Regions from separate parts of the Ideonella lacteola genome, predicted to be linked through region 2. Evidence: predicted binding sites of a transcription regulator. Region 2 holds the regulator's gene; each other region holds the start of a gene.
What was found. Region 2 encodes FNR, which switches genes on or off when oxygen is low (the NO sensors DNR and NnrR bind a similar motif). Its sites were predicted from a motif close to TTGATNNNNATCAA; they were not measured.
Positions count from the first base shown of each region.

Region 1: cyoA (ubiquinol oxidase subunit II) is a predicted target of FNR. The motif match lies at 2,336-2,349, and genes of this name have one in related genera.
Region 3: AACH06_RS12565 (oxygen-binding di-iron domain-containing protein) is a predicted target of FNR. The motif match lies at 2,409-2,422, and genes of this name have one in related genera.

Region 1 covers NZ_JBBUTG010000002.1:237,275-242,098, forward strand. The annotation lists gene cyoB (cytochrome o ubiquinol oxidase subunit I) at 1-1,173, opposite strand, end outside; gene cyoA (ubiquinol oxidase subunit II) at 1,227-2,276, opposite strand; gene AACH06_RS04545 (MFS transporter) at 2,416-3,732, shown strand; gene AACH06_RS04550 (YkgJ family cysteine cluster protein) at 3,830-4,180, opposite strand; gene AACH06_RS04555 (serine/threonine protein kinase) at 4,177-4,824, opposite strand, start outside.
Region 2 covers NZ_JBBUTG010000012.1:121,445-126,268, forward strand. The annotation lists gene ccoG (cytochrome c oxidase accessory protein CcoG) at 1-1,328, shown strand, start outside; gene AACH06_RS18590 (nitrogen fixation protein FixH) at 1,373-1,627, shown strand; gene AACH06_RS18595 (hypothetical protein) at 1,638-1,916, shown strand; gene fnr (fumarate/nitrate reduction transcriptional regulator Fnr) at 2,102-2,887, opposite strand; gene hemN (oxygen-independent coproporphyrinogen III oxidase) at 2,980-4,422, shown strand; gene AACH06_RS18610 (sulfite exporter TauE/SafE family protein) at 4,447-4,824, shown strand, end outside.
Region 3 covers NZ_JBBUTG010000006.1:136,740-141,563, reverse strand. The annotation lists gene AACH06_RS12580 (tetratricopeptide repeat protein) at 1-83, shown strand, start outside; gene AACH06_RS12575 (multidrug effflux MFS transporter) at 183-1,385, shown strand; gene miaA (tRNA (adenosine(37)-N6)-dimethylallyltransferase MiaA) at 1,382-2,347, shown strand; gene AACH06_RS12565 (oxygen-binding di-iron domain-containing protein) at 2,456-3,238, shown strand; gene AACH06_RS12560 (GGDEF domain-containing protein) at 3,337-4,164, opposite strand; gene AACH06_RS12555 (SPFH domain-containing protein) at 4,431-4,824, shown strand, end outside.

The DNA of each region.
Region 1 (4,824 bases), on a different contig from region 2:
CCAGAGCATCGGCACTTCGAACTTGATGCGGCCGCGGTACATCGTGAACAGCCAGTTGAAGATCTTCGCGCCGGTCGGGATCGAGATGATCATCGTGGTGATGCCGAAGAACGAGTTCACGCTGGCACCCGAGCCCATCGTGAAGAAGTGGTGCAGCCACACCAGGTACGACAGGATCGTGATCACCACCGTGGCGTACACCATCGACGCATAGCCGAACAGGCGCTTGCGCGAGAAGGTGGAGACCACTTCCGAGAAGATGCCGAACACCGGCAGCACCAGGATGTAGACCTCGGGGTGGCCCCAGATCCAGATCAAGTTCACGTAGAGCATCGCGTTGCCGCCGAGGTCGTTCGTGAAGAACGCGGTGCCCAGGTAACGGTCAGCGGTCAACAGAGCCAGCGCCGCGGCCAGCACCGGGAACGTCGCCACGATCAGCACGTTGGTGCACAGCGAGGTCCAGGTGAAGACCGGCATCTTCATCATCGCCATGCCGGGGGCACGCATCTTGATGATGGTGGCGATCAGGTTGATGCCGGACAACGTGGTGCCGATACCGGCCACCTGCAGGGACCACAGGTAGTAGTCCACCCCCACATCCGGACTCTGCAAGATGCCCGACAGAGGCGGGTAGGCCAGCCAGCCGGTCTTGGCGAACTCGCCGATGAACAGCGAAATCATCACCAGCACGGCGCCGCCGGTGGTCATCCAGAAGCTGAAGTTGTTCAGGAAGGGGAAGGCCACGTCGCGCGCGCCGATCTGCAGCGGCACCACGTAGTTCATGAAGCCGGTGACCAGCGGCATCGCCACGAAGAAGATCATGATCACGCCGTGGGCGGTGAAGACCTGGTCGTAGTGGTGCGGGGGCAGGAAGCCGGCCTGGTCACCGAAGGCGATGGCCTGCTGGGCTCGCATCATCAGCGCGTCGGCGAAGCCACGCAGCAGCATGACCACACCCAGCACGATGTACATGATGCCGATCTTCTTGTGGTCGATGCTGCAGACCCAGTCTCGCCACAGGGGGCCCCAGAGGCGGAACTTCGTCATGACCGCCAGCAGCGCGAGGCCGCCGAGGGCGACCATCGCGAAAGTGGCCACGAGGATGGGCTCGTGGTAGGGCACGGCCTCCCAGCTGAGGCGGCCGAGGATCAGATTGCTCGAGTCGGTGGACATCTTGGCTCTCGTTGCCGGCGGCGCCCGCTCGGGGGCGCGCGCGGCTCACAGGATCAGGGCTTGGCGGTGGGCAGCGGCTCGCCCAGCAGGTTGGTCGGCGTGCACAGGCCCGCGACCACCAAACGTTCTTCATCGCGCCACGGCTGGCGCATCAGGCCGGCGATGCCGGGCTTGCCGGTGCCGCCCTCGGCATCGATGGCCATCATCTGGTGCATGCACATCTTCTGGCCGTCAACGCAGCGGTTAACGATGGCGCCAAACAAGCCGGCCTCGACCGTGCCATATCGGCGGACGGGATCGCCCTCGCTCGGTTGTTCGAGTTGCTGATAGATGCCGCCGTCCAGCTTGCTGCCTTGCTCGCGGTTGGAGGCCACCCACTTGTCGAAGTCGGCGTCCGACAGGCCCAGAAAGCGGAAACGCATCTTGGAGAAACCTGCGCCACTGTAGTTGGCCGACAGGCCTTCGTAGTCGCCGGCCTTGTTGATCACCGCGTGCAGCTTGGTCTCCATGCCAGGCATCGCGTACACCATGCCGGCCAGCGCCGGCACGTAGAACGCGTTCATCACATTCGAAGACGTGATGCGGAACTGGATCGGGCGGTCCACAGGCGCTGCCAGCTCGTTGACGGTGGCGATGCCTTGCTCGGGGTAGAGGAACAGCCACTTCCAGTCGAGCGCCACCACCTGCACCACCAGCGGCTTCACGTCGGCCGGCAGCGGGCGCTCGGCATCGATGCGATCAAGCGGGCGATAGGGGTCGAGCTTGTGGGTGCTGATCCAGGTGATGGCACCCAGCGCAATGATGATCAGCAGCGGCGCGCCCCAGATGATCAGCTCCAGTCGGGTGGAGTGGTCCCAATCGGGGGTGTAGGTCGCTTCCGTGTTGGATTGGCGATAACGCCAAGCGAAGAACAAAGTCAACGCGATCACGGGTACGATGATCAGCAACATCAGCAGCGTCGAGGTGACGATGAGTTGCGCTTGTTGGACAGCAATGTCGCCGTGCGGCTTCATCACCACCGTGTCGCAGCCGGTGAGGCCCAGCGCAAGGCCGGCCAGACCCAGGCGGGCCGTGGTGCTGGAAAGTGAGCGTAGGAGATACATCAGGGTTACCGAGCGCGCGGGAAAACGCTAGTTGCGCAGCGGCACGGAATCTATCCTGATTGACCCAAATCAACGATTGGACAATTTGTCCCAGGTGCCCGTGAACCAGCCGTTTGCCGCCCCCTCTTCCGCCGCCGTTTTGCCAACTTTTCACGGTCCCTCCAACTCCTCCTCCGGTGCCAGCCGGCCGGCCGATGCGGATGTCGCTCCCGGCGACATCGCGGTCGGCGTGGTGATCGGCCGGGCGTCTGAGTATTTCGATTTCTTCGTCTACGGCATCGCCTCGGTGCTGGTGTTCCCGCCGGTCTTCTTTCCCTTCGCCGACCGTCTGCTCGGCACGCTGTATTCCTTCGCGCTGTTCGCCGTGGCCTTCGTGGTGCGGCCGGTCGGCACGGTGGTCAGCATGCAGATCCAGCGCCGGTTCGGGCGCAGCGCCAAGCTGACGGTGTCGCTCTTCCTTTTGGGCAGCTCGACGGTGGGCATGGCGTTGCTCCCCGGCTACGAACAGGCCGGTTCGGCGGCGATCGCGCTGCTGATGTTGTGCCGGATTGGCCAGGGCCTGGCGCTTGGGGGCTCATGGGACGGCCTGCCCTCGCTGTTGGCGCTGAACGCGCCGGAGCACAAGCGCGGCTGGTACGCGATGCTCGGCCAGCTCGGCGCGCCGATCGGCTTCTTCGTGGCCTGCGGGGTGTTCGCCTACTTGTGGGCCAACCTGAGCGCGCCGGATTTCCTCACCTGGGGCTGGCGCTACCCGTTCTTTGCCGCGTTCGCGATCAACGTGGTGGCGCTGTTCGCCCGCCTCCGCCTGGTGGTCACCCATGAGTACGAACGCCAGCTCGAGCTGCACGAGCTGGACCCGTGCGACGTTGGCGAGCTGTTTGCCGAGCAGGGCCACAACGTGGTGATTGGCGCGTTTGCCGCCATGGCCAGCTATGCGCTGTTCCACCTGGTCACGGTCTTCCCGCTGTCCTGGATCATGCTGTACTCCGAGCAGTCGGTGGGCCAGTTCATGGCGATCGAGCTGGTGGGGGCGGTGCTGGCGGCCGCGGCGATGCCGCTGTCCGGTTGGGTGGCCGACCGTGTGGGCCGCCGTCGCACGCTGGGCGGTCTCGCCGTGCTGATCGGGTTGTTCAGCTTGGTGACGCCCGCGTTGCTGGGCGGGGGTATCGCCGGTGAAGACACGTTCATCCTGATCGGCTTCGTGCTGCTGGGCCTGTCCTACGGCCAGGCGGCGGGCGCGGTGACCTCGAACTTCCTGCCGCACTTCCGCTACACCGGTGCGGCCCTGTCGGCGGACTTGGCGTGGCTGGTCGGCGCCGCGTTTGCGCCGCTGCTGGCCTTGGGCCTGGGTGCGAAATTCGGCCTGATTGCCGTGAGCCTGTACCTGATGACAGGCGCGATCTGCACCTTGCTGGCCCTGCGCGCCAACAAGGCCCTGTCGGCGGTGCGCGACTGAGGCCGCCCAACCTCCGACGGGCCTTCCTGGCTCCGACTCACACGTGAGACCGGCTTCTGGCCGGTCTTTTTCATAGGTGACGCGGGATGCGCTCGGCCTACTCGGGCAGGGGGGCCAGGCCGTGGCGGGCTCGTGCCCGCGCGCAGGCAGCGTCGCCGCGGCCGAGGGGCGCCAGCACCCCGAATTCGCGGCAAGGGCCGGGGCGCCACTCGTAGATGCCGCAGCGGGCGTTTTGGCCCACGCGCCCGGTCAGGGCCGCGCAGCGGGGCGAGGCGTGGTCGGTACCCCGCATGCGACAGGTGGCGGCCGTCACCTCCACGGCCAGCCCATCGGGCACCGTACCGCCGTTGCTCTCCAGCTCATCGCGGGCGAAGTCCACCCGAAAACTGGCGCAGCAGGCGCCGCACCTGATGCAGGGGTTGCCGGTTTCGCCTTCCGTGGCGCTCATTCGGCTGTGGCGCTTGGTTCGGCCGCCCGCACCACGGTGACGGTGCAGTCGGATTCGGCCACCACCTGCGACGAGACGCTGCCCAGATAGCGGCGCAGCGCCGAATTGCCGCGGGCGCCCATGACGATGTGGTCGATGTGGTTGCGGCGCGCGAAGTCGACGATCGCGGTGGCCGCATCCGGGGCCTCCAGCACATGGAACGTGAGCCGGCCTTCGTCGAGGTTGAGTGACTTGCTGATCGGCCGGGCCCAGTGCTTCAGCGCGACCAGTTGCTTCACGTGCAGGCTCTGGCCGTGCTCGTCGGTGAGCTCATCCATGCCGATGCGGGCGGTTCGCATCACGCTGACGCAGGCGAGCCGGGCGCCGGGCTCGGTCAGCACGATCCGCCGAACCGTTTCGCGCAGCTCTTCCAGCAAGGTGGCACTGGCGGATTCGACATCCACCGCGGCCATCACGATCGGGCTTTTCTTCACCACTTCGGTCGCGTTGGTGGGACGGGCATCGGGCTCGGCCCCCAAGGCGAAGAACCAGCGCTTGAAGCGCTTGAACGCGCTGCTGCGCTGCAACTTCGCCGAGCGTTTGGTCAACGGGACCTGTGCCGGATCCTGCAGCGCCAGCGCCAACTGAGCGGCACTCTGGTAGCG
Region 2 (4,824 bases):
CCTGGCGATGGATGCTGGTCTGGGCCACACAGCTGGTCTTCTATGGCATGCCGTGGCTGATGTGGAACGATCGCCAGGCCGTGTTGCTCGACCTGGCGTCGCGCCGCTTCTACATCTTCGGCCTGGTGCTCTACCCGCAGGACTTCATCTACCTGACGGGTCTGCTGATCCTCTCGGCCTATGCGCTGTTCCTGTTCACCGCAGTGGCGGGCCGGCTCTGGTGCGGCTATGCCTGCCCCCAGACGGTTTATACCGAGATCTTCATGTGGGTCGAACGCAAGTTCGAGGGCGACCGCGCCCAGCGCATGAAGCTCGACGAAGGCCCCTGGGACTGGAACCGCATCTGGCGCAAAGCCGGCAAGCAGGGCTTGTGGATCACGATCGGCCTGTGGACGGGCTTCACCTTCGTCGGCTACTTCACCCCGATCCGGCACCTTGCCGAAGAGGCCATGACCCTCGGCTTCGGCCCCTGGGAATGGTTCTGGGTGCTGTTCTACGGCTTCGCCACCTACGGCAATGCAGGCTACATGCGTGAGCAGGTCTGCAAGTACATGTGCCCGTATGCGCGCTTCCAGAGCGCGATGTTCGACCGCGATACGCTGATCATCAGCTACGACCCCGAACGCGGAGAGCCCCGTGGCTCGCGCTCGCGCAAGGCCGATCCGAAGCAACTGGGCCTGGGCTCGTGCATCGATTGCGGCTTGTGCGTGCAGGTTTGCCCCACCGGCATCGACATCCGCAAGGGCCTGCAGTACGAGTGCATCGGCTGCGCCGCCTGTGTGGACGTGTGCGACGGGATCATGGACAAGATGGCCTACCCGCGCGGGCTGATCCGGTACGCCACCGAGAACAGCATGTCCGAGCACCTGGGCTGGCGGCAGATCATCGCCCGGATCATTCGGCCGCGGGTGCTGATCTACACGGCCGTGATGCTGCTCATCGCCGGGGCCTTCGTCGGCAGCCTGGCGGTGCGCAGCCCGTTCAGGGTGGATGTGGTGCGTGATCGTGCGGCGCTCGCGCGTCTGGTCGACGACGGCTACATCGAGAACGTCTATCGCCTGCAGGTGATGAACGTCACCGAAGCGCCCCAGAGCTACCGCGTGACGGTGGAAGGCCTGCCCGGCGTGGCCATCGAGCGGGGGGCCGCGCTGAGCCTGCAGGGCGCCGAAGCCCGCTGGCTGACCGTGGCCGTGAGGGTTCCTCCCGAGGCGGCCAACCAGGCGGGCACCGGTGCCCACCCGATCGTCTTCCACATCGAACGCCTGGCCGCAGGCAACGCCAATTCGGCGCGTGTCAGTGAAAGATCCAGCTTCGTGGTGCCGCGATAGCGCTTAGGATGGGCCGACAACTCATGCACACCCAAGGAGACACGATGAATTCCTCGACTGCTCGTGAACCGGCCGTGGATTCGCCAGTGTGGTGGCGGCTGCCGATTGTCTGGATGGTGATTGGCGGCCCGCTGGCCGTGGTGGTGGCCAGCCTGGCCACTGCATTCATCGCAGCGCGAGGCGCCGATCCGGTGCTCACGCTGCAAGAGCGTGGCGGTGTCAGTGAGAAAGCGGCCACGCCGGATTCGTTGACACCGGCGCTGCAGGCCCGCAACCACGCCGCCACGGCCAAGCCCTGAGGCCGCAGCCATGGCCACCCTCCCAGTTCCCCAGGAGGTGACGGCGCATGCGGCACCTACCGGCCCCGCGCGTTGGATCTGCATTTTCTGGCCGGCCTTCGTGATGGCCGGTGTGCTCGAGGCCTTGGTGTTCACGCTGGTGGACCCGGGCGAGCTGCACTGGTTTGGCAGCACACCCGTCACCTGGGAGCCGACCACGTTGTATTCGGTGGCGTTCCTCGTCTTCTGGATGGTGATCTCGATGGCTTCGGCGCTCACGCAGTTCCTGGTTCACCCAGAAACGCAGTGACTGCCGGCGGGGCGTGGCGGATGCGCCGCCGTCGTCACCGACAAAGAACTCACCGACAAAGAAAACGGCCCGGGTATTCCGGGCCGTTGTCGTTTTGCGTGGGCGCTCTGGAGTGAGCGCTCTGGAGTGAGCGCTCTGGACTGGGCACTCTCGGGCGAGCTCGATCTGCTGGGCGCCTTCGTGCCTCAGCAGGTGGCGCCGTTGACCAACTGCTGCAGCCCCGCCTGATCGAGGATGCGGATGTGCCGCTGCTTCACCTCCAGCAGTCCGTCGTCCTGGAACTTCGAGAAGGTGCGGCTCACCGTCTCGAGCTTGAGGCCGAGGTAGCTGCCGATCTCTTCGCGCGTCATGCGCAGCACCAGCGCCGAAGGTGAAAAGCCGCGCGCCTGCAGGCGTTGGGTCAGGTTCAGCAAGAACGCGGCCAGGCGTTCTTCCGCCCGCATGCTGCCCAGCAGCAGCATCACCCCGTGATCGCGCACGATCTCGCGGCTCATGATCTTGTGGAACTGGCGCTGCAGGTCGACGAATTCGCGCGACAGCCGCTCCAGATCGGCAAAGGGGATCACGCAGACCTGTGAGTCCTCCAGTGCCACCGCGTCGCACGAGTGCGAATCGCCGCTGATGCCATCCAGGCCGAGCAACTCGCCCGCCATCTGGAAGCCGGTGACCTGGTCTCGACCATCCTCGGCCGAGACGCAGGTCTTGAAGAAGCCCGTGCGCACCGCATAGAGCGACTGGAACGGCTCGCCAGCGCGGAACAGGGCGTCGCCTCGGCGGACGCTGCGGCGCGTGGCCACCAGCTTGTCCAGGCGCTCGAGCTCCTGTGTGGTGAGCCCCAGGGGCAGGCACAGCTCACGCAGGTTGCAGCTGGAGCACGCGACCTTGAATGCGCAATTTCTTTCGGTATGGCCACCCACCGGTGGGGGGCTCGGCTGGATCGATGCAATGACTTCAGTGGTGGGCATGACCATCCTCAATGACGGGGAGATTTTTCTCCCGGCGCCGCGTGTCGGGCTTGCGCAAGATCAAGTGGTGGGGACGCGGGCAGCGGCACGATCGCGGCATGGAAGACTCCACCGTTGCCGCCACGCCCGTGGCCACCGACGCCAGCGCGCCCCCGATCGACGTTCTGCCGATGCCGCTGCTCAAGCGCTTCGACGTGCCGGGGCCGCGCTACACCTCGTATCCCACCGCCGATCGTTTCGTCGAAGCCTTCGGCCCGGCCGACTATGAGCAGGCCCTGCGCCAGCGCGCCGAGGGGGCCAGCGTCGGTGCCCGGGCGGCGCTGTCGCTGTATGTGCACATCCCGTTCTGCGAATCGGTTTGCTACTACTGTGCGTGCAACAAGGTCATCACCAAGCATCACAGCCGGGCCGCCGAATACCTGCTTGCCTTGCGCGCCGAGATCGCGATGCACGCCAAGGCCCTGGGGTCGGCCCAACCGGTGTCGCAGGTTCACCTCGGCGGCGGTTCGCCCACCTTCCTGAGCGACGAAGAACTCCAAGGCCTGATGGCCGAGCTGGGCGATGCCTTCCGTATCCTGCCGGGCGCCGAGGTGTCGATCGAGGTTGACCCGCGCACCGCGTCCCCCGAGCGGCTGGCCGCGTGGCGGCGAATGGGCTTCAACCGCATCAGCTTCGGCATCCAGGATTTCGACCCCGACGTGCAGAAGGCGGTTCATCGCGTGCAGTCGTTCGAATCGGTGCGGGGCCTGATGCGCGCGGCCCGCGAACTGGGCTTCGAATCGATCAATGCCGATCTCATCTACGGCCTGCCCAAGCAGACGCCGGCGTCGTTCGCCCGCACGGTGGCGCAGGTGGGCGAGCTTCGGCCGGATCGTATTGCGCTCTATGCCTACGCGCACCTGCCACTGCGCTTCAAGCCGCAGCGGCGCATCGAGCCGTCGACGCTGCCGCCGCCGGGTGACCGGGTGTCGATGCTGTCCGGCGCCATCGCCAGCTTCCTGGGCCATGGCTACAGCTACATCGGCATGGACCACTTCGCGCTGGCCGACGATGCGTTGGCGGTGGCCAAGCGCCAGGGGCGTCTGCACCGCAACTTCCAGGGCTACAGCACCCAGCCGGATTGCGACCTGGTGGCGCTCGGCGTCTCGGCCATCGGCCGGATGGGGGCCACCTACAGCCAGAACGCCAAGACGCTGCCCGAGTACTACGACGCGATCCACCGCGGCCAGTTCGCCACCGTTCGCGGCCTGGCGCTCACGCGGGATGATCTGCTGCGCCGCGCGGTGATCATGGCGCTGATGTGTCAGGGCAGGGTCGAATTCGAATCCATCGAGCTGGCCTACCTGGTCAAGTTCCGCGACCACTTCCGGGCCGAGTTGAACGAGCTGGCGGCTTTCGAGGCCGAAGGGCTGGTGACCATCGAGTCCGATTCGGTACAGGTGACGGCGCCGGGTTGGTTCCTGGTGCGCGCGATCGCGATGGTGTTCGACAAGCACCTGCAAGCCGATCGCGTGCGCGAGCGCTTCTCGCGCATCATCTGAGAGGCTGGGCGAGGGCACGGGGCGATGAACGGCGCCTTGGTATTGACCGCGCTGCTGATGGGCCTGGCGGGCTCGGTGCACTGCGTGGCCATGTGCGCTGCACCCAGCGCGGCGGGTGTGCGGGCCTGCGGCGCCGGTCGGCGCGAGGGCTGGGCAGCGTTTCATGCCGGCCGGCTCGTGGCCTACACGCTGGCGGGCGCGCTGGCGGCGGCCAGTGTCGGGGCCGTGTCGCGCTGGAGCGCGCTGAGCCCGGCCCTGAGGCCCATCTGGGCGGTGCTGCACGTGGCGGCGCTGGCGCTCGGCCTGTGGCTGCTGGTTCGCGGTCGCCAGCCCGAGTGGCTGGAACGGGCAGGGCGCACACCCACCTCGGCGGCCCGGCCGGATGCGCAGGGCTGGCAACGC
Region 3 (4,824 bases), on a different contig from region 2:
ACGCCGATGCGGCCGCCAGCGCCCCACAAGACGCGATGGAGCGGCTGGACGTCGAGATGGCCAAGGCCGAGTTGGAAGACTGAGCCTCGCTGCCGCACCTGCGGCACGCCTCACTTTGCGTGGCCCGCGCATCCGCCTGTTAGGCTCGGCGGATGCCGGCCGATCCGCCTTCTTCCCGCCCCGTGCTCACCCCTGCCCTCGCCGCCTTGGCGATGGCGCTGCTGCTGGGCCTGCAACCCGTCACCACCGACCTGTACCTGCCGGCGCTGCCGCTGCTGACCGTCGAGCTGCACGCCCCCATGTCGGCCGCACAGTTGACGATGTCGCTGGTGCTGCTGGCCTTCGGTATCGGCCAGTTGGTGATGGGCCCGTTGTCTGACCGCTTCGGCCGCAAGCCGGTGTTGCTTGGCGGATTGGGCCTGCATGGCGCGGCCAGCATAGGGTGCGCGCTGGCGCCGTCAATCGACACGCTCATCGCCTGCCGCGCCTTCCAGGGGCTGGGGTTGGCGGCCTCGATCGTCTGCGCCCGCGCGATGCTGCGCGACCTGTACGAACCCCGGCAAGGCGCCCATGTGATGAGCTGGGCACTCTCCGGCCTGGGCGTGCTGGCCCTCGCTTCGCCGCTGCTGGGCGGCTGGTTGACCGCCCACCTGGGGTGGCGCGCGCCCCTGGCGGCGGTGGCCGTCATCGCCGTGGCGACCTGGGCGATCGTCGCGGCGCTCGTGCCCGAAACCAGCGCACAGCGCGATGCGCAGGCGTTGCAGCCCAGATCGCTGGCGCGCAGCCTGGCCTCGGTCGTGTCCCACCCGACCTTCCGAGCCTGGACGGCCCTCAGCAGCCTGACCTATGGCGGCCTGTTCCTGCTCTTGGCCGCGTCATCGTTCGTCTACATCGGCGTCCTTGGCCTGACGCCGTGGGGCTACGGAATGGCCATGGCGTCGAGCTCGTTCTCGTACATGGCGGCCACCTTCTACTGCCGGCGCCTGTTGCCTCGGCACGGCCTGGCGGGCACCGTGAAGCGCGGCGCGGTGTTCACGGTGGCGGGCGGCCTTGGGATGGCAGCGATGTCGCTGTCGGATTCGCCGGCACTGCCCGGCGTGTTGCTCGCGCATTGGCTCTACAACTTCGGGCATGGCATTCACCAGCCCTGCGGGCAGGCGGGCACGGTGGGGCCGTTTCCGCGCAGCGCGGGCGTGGCCTCGGCCCTGGCCGGCTTCTTCCTCGCGATCGTGGCCTTCTTCGTCGGCCTGTGGCTCGGCCAGGCGCTGAACGGCACGCTTCGGCCGATGGGCATGGGCCTCGCCTTCTTCGCCTTGGGCACCGCCGGGATCGCGCTGACGCTGGTGCAACGCCACGGCGAGCACTTCGAGGCCGTGCCGACGTGACCGCCGAGACTTCGATCGACTGGATCGGCATCGCCGGCCCGACCGCCTCGGGCAAGACCGGTCTGGCGCTGCAACTGGCCACCGACGGGCCGGTGGAGATCATCAGTGTCGACTCGGCGCTGGTCTACCGGGACATGGACATCGGGACCGCCAAACCCACGCCCGCCGAACTCGCCAGCACACCGCACCACCTGATCGACATCCTTGATCCGCTCGAGGCCTACTCGGCGGCCCAGTTCGTCCAAGACGCCCAGCGACTCATCCGCGACATCCGGGCACGGGGCCGCGTGCCCTTGCTGGTGGGCGGCACGATGCTCTACTTCAAGGCACTGATCGACGGCATCGACGCGCTTCCCGCCGCCGACGCCGAGGTTCGCGCCCAACTCGACGCCGAGGCTGCCGATCGTGGCTGGCCAGCGATGCATGCCGAGCTTGCGCTGGTCGACCCCCTCACGGCGGCCCGGCTGGCCCCCAACGACGCCCAGCGCATCCAACGCGCGCTGGAGGTCTTCCGGCTCACCGGCCAGCCGCTGTCGGCTTTTCATACCCGCGAGAAGTCTCCATCCGCTCCCGCTCGGCACCGCTTGCTGGCGTTGGAGCCCCGCGACCGGGCCTGGCTGCACGCCCGCATCGGCCTGCGCTTCGAGCAGATGCTCGCGCAAGGCTTTCTCGACGAGGTGGTGCGATTGCGCGCACGAGGCGATCTGCACACCGGCCTGCCCAGCATGCGCTGCGTGGGCTACCGCCAGGCATGGGAGGCGCTGGATGCCGGGCTCGGCGGCCCAGCGCTTCGTGCCGATGTGCAGGAACGCGGTGCCGCCGCCACCCGGCAACTGGCTAAGCGCCAGCTCACCTGGCTGCGGGGCATGGAACGCACGGTGCTGTCGGCAGAAGCGCCAGACGAGGCACTGGCCGCAGCCCGACCGATGCTGGCGGAGGCTGCCGCCGAGTTCACTCGTTAGGCCCCTGCATCGGCCGAAAGTCATACCGAGCCGAGGCGGGCCGCCAGCTCATGGTTCTAGCTTGACAGCGGTCAAGTTATGGCGCGAGCGCGCTTCCTACAGTCGCGCATGCCTGAGATTCTCTACGACCACGACGGGCACCGTTGCCTGATGTTCACCGACTTGGGGACGGCTGGTCCGGACCACCCCGGTGACGAGGCGGTGCAGGCCAACCAGTTCCTGATCGTTGATCAGGACACCGGCGCGATCATCGATCCCGGAGGCAACCTCGCCTACAGCGAGTTGTACCTGTCGATGACGCGTCATTTCTCGCCGCATCGCCTGTCGGCGATTCTGGCGTCGCATGCCGACCCGGACATCATCGCGTCGCTGGACCGGTGGATGACATCGACCCAGGCCACGGTGTATGTATCGACGGTGTGGGAGCGGTTCATCCCACACTTCTGCAAACCGGGCAAAACGGTCGGCCGCATCAAGGCGATCCCCGACCCCGGCATGCGCATCCGAGTGGGCCGCCGTGACCTGATCGCCCTGCCCGCGCACTTCATGCATGCCGAGGGCAACTTCCAGTTCTACGATCCGGTGAGCCAGATCCTCTTCTCAGGCGACCTGGGGGTCTCGTTCGTCGGCGGCGAGCTCGCCAAGCGGCCGGTGGAGGACCTGTCCACCCTGCTGCCGACGATGGAGCGCTTCCATCGCCGCTACATGGTCTCGAACAAGGTGCTGCGGCTGTGGGCCGATATGGTCAGCGATCTGCCGATCCGCCTGATGGTGCCGCAGCATGGCGCGCCACTCAAAGGTGCCGCCATCGGCGACTTCATCCGCTGGATCCGAGAACTGCCCTGCGGCATCGATCTGATGGAGCAGAAGAACTACCGCGTGCCGACCTGACCCAGCCTGGCAGGAGGCTTCAGAAAAAAGGCCGCTCAAGGCGGCCTGTGTGGCTCATGAGAGGGACGGGCTCTGCCCGGCTTCTCGGGCCCCAGCGCTCAGGATGTGACGGAGCGCGTCTCGCCGCTGCGGCGTGGCTGGATGGGCGTGGCGCGCACGCAGTTGCGGCCGGCATCCTTGGCAGCCTGCAGGGCCGATTCGGCGTCCTGCACCAAGCCATCGAGTGAAGCCTGGCCCATGTGAACATGGGCCACGCCGACACTGACCGTCGCCACCACATGGGCGTTTTCCCAGCGGAATGGCGCCGAGGCCACCTGCTGGCGAATACGTTCAGCGGCATCCAGCGCACCGAGTGGATCAGTGTGCGGCAGGAAGACCGCCAACTCGGCGCCACCGAAGCGTGCCAGCAGGTCGGACTGGCGCAGCGTGGCGTTCACGCGGCGGGTCACTTCCAGCAAGATCGCATCGCCACAACGCTGCCCCATGCTGTCGTTGATGCGGCGCAGATGGTCGGCATCGATCAGCAACAGCGCGCCGTCGTCGCCATAGCGGCGGCAGCGCGACCATTCACGCTCGGACAGGCGCAAGAACTGGCGGCGGTTGCAAACCCCGGTCAACTCGTCGTCGACCATCAGCAACTCGCGTTGCACCGACGACTGCGCCAGCGCCCGGGCCAGATGCAGTGCTGCGCCGCCCGCAACGAGCGCCGGCAGCAGCGCGATGGCACCCGCACCGATCGCCACAGGCCACGAACTGCCGTCGAGCCAGACCAGCATCGTGGCCACCGTCATCGCGACGATGAACGCCACGCCGATCTGGAATGCCCACGCCGAGCCAAGGCTGGCACGGCTGGCCCACTGGGTCAGGGTCTGAACCCAGCCTGGATGCGCATCGCGGGTCTCGCGTGCCTCGCTAGAAGCCACCATCGGTTTCCTGTGATTCGGTGAAGGAATTCGAACACAAATCGGCCTTTTTGGGGCCGAGTTGAGGGTTGTTTACAAGCCCCGGCGTGACGGATTCGGAGGCCGGGATCTCCACCGTTGGAGATCTCCGGCACAACCCCAGGTTGGGCGATGAATCGCATCGGCGCCGAGGCTTGGCAGCGCACGACCCCGGAGGATGCCGCCAAGCCTTGACGGCGCCCACAACGATTTGTAAAGTGATATCACTTTGATTTCATCGGAGACACACCATGAGCCGCCCCCTGCGTGCTGAACAGCCCCACCATTCAGCCAACGGCTATGCGATGACGTTGGTGGGCGTGGGGCTGATCGCCTTCGGCCTGTTCTCACTGGTGCGAGGCGTGGCGGGCATCGCCGGGCTGCTGATCGCCCTGGCGCTCATCGGCGCGGGCGTGTTCATGCTGGCCGGGCTCTACATGCTGCAGCCCAACACCGCCGCCATCCTGCTGTTGTTCGGCCAGTACCGAGGCACCGACCGCAGCGAGGGCCTGCGCTGGGCAAACCCCTTCCTGGTGGGTCGCAAGATGTCTCTGCGGGCCCGCAACCTGAACATGCCGACGCTGAAGGTCAACGATCGGCGGGGCAACCCGGTGGAGATCGCGGCGGCGGTGGTGTGGCGGGTGA